DNA from 2 places in the Duganella sp. Leaf61 genome. Region 1 is predicted to be linked to the other one. Evidence: riboswitches for the same ligand, from Rfam matches in the RefSeq annotation. Region 1 holds a riboswitch; the other holds the start of a gene.
The links. Region 1 has a riboswitch for thiamine pyrophosphate ahead of ASF04_RS16305 (TonB-dependent siderophore receptor). Riboswitches for the same ligand answer to the same signal wherever they lie in the genome.

Region 1 (2,176 bases):
CTGAGTGAACGACCGGATCAGACTGATTTGCGGTTGAGCGGGTGGTCGGCGCCAACCAGCAGCTTGGTCAGCAGCAGCTCGGCCGAACCGTAGCCGTACAGCGAATCGGCCTCGAAGCCGACGGTTTCGTAAGGCACCGACTCCTCGCGCTCGGAGCGGGCAGGATCGTTGCTGGAGTAGGTAACGCGCCAGGCGCGCTTGAGGGCGTCGGCCCGGCGCAGGAACTGCGGCATCGGCCACTGGGCGGGATCGAAAGCCTCGAGCTCGCCCAGCACGCGCCAGTGGCCACTGACCAGCGCCATGTCGCCAACCCGCAGTACCTTGACCGCGTCTTGCGCGGTCAACGAGGCAAGCTGCGCCAGGTCGGGCAAACCATCTTGCCGGGGACCGAACAAATAGGCCAGCATGATCTTGCTGCCCGGCGACAAACGCGCCACCAGGCCGGCGCCGTAACCACCATCGAGCAATGGCACGGCGAAAAAACTACCTTCTTGATACGACTGCCTCATTCCCATCCTTTCACTGCACGTTGCGGACGGTCTTGCTTGCATTGCCGGGCCCGCCTCGCTGGCGCCTTGCGGCGCAAAAGTGGCAGTGTAGCGAGGCGGCGCCGATTGTGGCGCACGCGTGACGCAGGCGTCACAATCGCGCTGGCGGTCCCACGATGCGGCCTTTCAATGATGACGTTTGTGTTACACTCGCGGTTCGCTAGGGGTCCTGGAATTGTTTCCGGGTGAGAGATACCCTTCGTACCTGATCTGGATAATGCCAGCGAAGGAAAGCGCAAAAGTCGGTCTCCTCCCCTCCTTTGATGGCTCTCTTCGCGGCTTCCGGCCGAACAAGTAGAGAGCAGACATGTACAAACCCAACCTTGCCGTATCCGTCATCGCCGTAGCGGTGTTCAACTCCTTTGCCGGCGCCGCCATGGCCGAGGAAGCCGACCAGGCGCTGCCCGAAGTCGTCGTCAGCGCGACCAAGGCCCGCGCCAGCACCGCCTCGATCGGCGGCTTTTCCAATGCGCCGCTGCTGAGCACCCCGGCCTCGCTCAACGTGATCACGTCGCAGCAGATGCTGGACCTGCAGATCCGCTCCACCACCGACGCCGCCCGCTACGACGCCAGCCTGTCCGACGCCTACAACGCGGTCGGCTATGCCGAGCAATTCTCGATCCGCGGCTTCAAGCTCGATAACGGCACCAGCTACCGCAAGGACGGCATGACGATTGCCGGCGATACCCAGATCGCGCTGGAAAACAAGGAACGGCTGGAAGTACTGAAAGGCCTGTCCGGCCTGCAGGCCGGCGTGTCCGCGCCCGGCGGTGTGCTCAACTACGTGACCAAGCGCCCCACCGACAACCCGATCCGCATGGTGGTGCTGGAAACGCGCGAGCGTGGCACGCTGTACGGCGCTGCCGACGTTGGCGGCCGCTTCGAGGACACCCGCTTCGGCTATCGCGTCAACGTCGCTGCCGAGCGCCTGCGCTCGATCGTCAAGGGCGCCGACGGCAACCGCAAGTTCATCTCGGGCGCATTCGACTGGCGCATCTCGCCGCAGGCGCTGCTGCAAATCGACGCCGACTACCAGCGCAAGTCGCAGCTGACCGCCCCCGGCTTCCAGCTGCTCAACAACACCACGCTGCCGGCAATCGATGCCGACACCATGCTCAACGACCAGCCGTGGGCGCGCCCGGTCGAAACCATCAGCAGCAATATCGGCGCCCGCTTCGAGTACACCTTCTCGCCCGAGTGGAAAGCCACCGTCAGCGCCAATCAGAACACCTTCAAGCGCGACGACTACACGGCCTTCCCTTACGGCTGCGGTGCGCAGGACCTGTACCCTGGCTTCTGCGGCAACGGCGACTACGACGTATATAACTACATCAGCGAAGGCGAAAAGAAATCGCCATTGACGGTGCAGGCGCTGTTGCAGGGCCGCTTTGCCGCCGGCGCGATCGAACACGAGGTGACGTTCGGCAGCTCGCTGATGCGCAACCGCGAAAAATGGGGCGACGACCTGTACGATTACTCGGGTACCAGCAATATCTACCACCCGGTGATCGTGCCGCCAGCACCGGGCACCAGCGGCCCGGTGTCCGAGCGCCGCTACACCAACGAGCGCTCGCTGTTCGCCCAGGATATCGTCAGCCTCGCCGAACAACTGAAGCTGCATGCCGGTG
Region 2 (2,176 bases), on a different contig from region 1:
GAAGTAATCGACGCCCTGCTCCGCCTGCTCGATCAGGGTGTCGCGGAAGATTTCCCAGGTCAGGTCTTCGGCCTTGCCGTTGACCTTTTCCAGCGCCTGGTAAATCGGCACTGTACCGATCGGCACCGGGCTGTTACGGATGATCCATTCACGCGTTTCGTGGATATGCTTGCCGGTGGACAGGTCCATCACGTTGTCGCCGCCCCAGCGGATGGCCCAGGTCATCTTTTCCACTTCCTCGCCGATCGAGGACGTCACCGCCGAATTGCCGATATTGGCGTTGATCTTGACCAGGAAATTGCGACCGATGATCATCGGCTCCACTTCCGGGTGGTTGATGTTGGCGGGGATGATGGCGCGGCCGCGGGCGATTTCGTCGCGCACGAACTCGGGCGTGATCTCCAGCGGAATGCTGGCGCCGAACGACTGGCCCGGGTGCTGGCGGCCCATCAAATCGGCCAGGCGCTGGCCCATCGGGCCAGAGTCTTTCAGTTCAGCCAGGTACTCGCGGCGGCGCAGGTTTTCGCGGATCGCCACGTATTCCATTTCGGGCGTGACGATGCCCTGGCGCGCATAGTGCATCTGCGTGACGTTGCGCCCTTCCCGTGCGCGGCGCGGTAGCCGGTGCAAATTGAAACGCAGCTCGGCCAGCGCCGGATCGGCCAGGCGCGCCTGACCATACTCGGACGTGGGACCGCTCAGTTCCTCGGTATCGTCGCGCTCGAGTATCCACGGCAGGCGCGGCGTGGCGGCCAGGCCCGAGCGGATATCGATCACAGCCTCGGGGTCGGTGTACGGACCCGACGTGTCGTACACGTACACCGGTGGGTTGGTCTCGAAACCGAACGACGCGGGCGTGTCGGCCTGGGTGATGCGGCGCATCGGCACGCGCAGGTCGGGACGGCTGCCTTGTATATAGACCTTGCTGGAATTGGGCAGCGGGTGGATTGCTGCCTGGTCCACCGTGGCGGTGGCGGACAGGAATTTCTGGTGGGCGTTCATGTGGCTCCTTGGTTGGCTACAGGAGCCAGCAAAGGAGGTAGGACGACACCAGTATCCACGAAAACCGTGGCGGCGTTGTCCTGAGCTTCCCTTCGCTGGCATTATCCAGATCAGGTTCGGAGGGTATTTCTCACCCGCGCAGCAAGCTGTATGCCGTGCGCAGGACCCCTAGCGTGTGCCGCCCGGCATAGGTCCCCGGGCAGCGCGACGATTATAACCGCGCCATGCCGATTGCGCGACCCCGTATTGACAGCAGCGTGCTCGTAGCAAAAATGCCACAACCAGCACGCCACGCTGGGGTATAGTGACCTCATGCCAAGAAGCAATACTTATCGCTGTTCCGTCCTGCCGGTGCGCGCCGCCCGCGGCAGTGCGGACGCTGCATGGGCGCTGCTGCTGGCGATCACGGCCATCGTGCTGCTCCTGGCCAGCGCCACCGAGGCCCAAGCCCAAGGTGCCGAGCGCTGGGCGCCCCTGGCGCATACCGCTTTCAAGCACCACCAGCATGCCGACATGTCCGGCGCCGAAGCAATCGTTCAGGACCGCCAGGGATTTGTGTGGATCGGTACCCAGGCCGGGCTACTGCGCTGGGACGGCACCCGGCACATCCGGTACCTGGCCGACCCCGACCGGAGCGACACCCTGCCCGACAGCTATATCCTGAGCCTGCACATCGACAGCCGCGAACGGCTGTGGGTCGGCATGAATTCGGGCGGCGTGGCGCGCTACGATGCCGAGCGCGATACCTTTGTCCGCTATCGCACCGGCACCGGCATGGACGGCCAGGCCAATGGCGATGGCAGCGCCATCGCCGACGACGGCACCGGCGGGGTGCTGGTCGGCCATGGCACCGGCATCGACCGCATCGACGCTTCCGGCGCGGTCAGCCACCTGACCTATGCCGAGGGTACCATCCCGGCAGGCGGTATCAACCGGCTGCTGCGCGCCGCCGATGGCCGGCTCTGGATAGGCACCGAGCGCGGCCTGTTCCTGCTGGACGCCCAGCGGCGCCTGCGGCCGGTGGCCCTCGGTGACGCGGGGTTGCCGGCGCTGGCGGTCATTGTGCTGTTCCAGGACAGCGCCGGCCGCATCTGGATCGGCACCCGCGCCAACGGCGCGTTCCTGCTCGACCCGGCAACGCTGCAAGCTGCGCCCGTGCAAGAGCACGGGCCGG

Region 2: linked by a shared signal. The riboswitch ahead of thiC (phosphomethylpyrimidine synthase ThiC) and the one ahead of ASF04_RS16305 (TonB-dependent siderophore receptor) in region 1 are both predicted to bind thiamine pyrophosphate.

What each region holds. Positions count from the first base shown of each region.
Region 1 covers NZ_LMLM01000028.1:274,644-276,819, reverse strand. The annotation lists gene ASF04_RS16315 (hypothetical protein) at 1-4, shown strand, start outside; gene ASF04_RS16310 (Imm26 family immunity protein) at 18-509, opposite strand; TPP riboswitch at 701-797, shown strand; gene ASF04_RS16305 (TonB-dependent siderophore receptor) at 856-2,176, shown strand, end outside.
Region 2 covers NZ_LMLM01000012.1:738,720-740,895, forward strand. The annotation lists gene thiC (phosphomethylpyrimidine synthase ThiC) at 1-1,002, opposite strand, end outside; TPP riboswitch at 1,073-1,182, opposite strand; gene ASF04_RS12175 (diguanylate cyclase domain-containing protein) at 1,834-2,176, shown strand, end outside.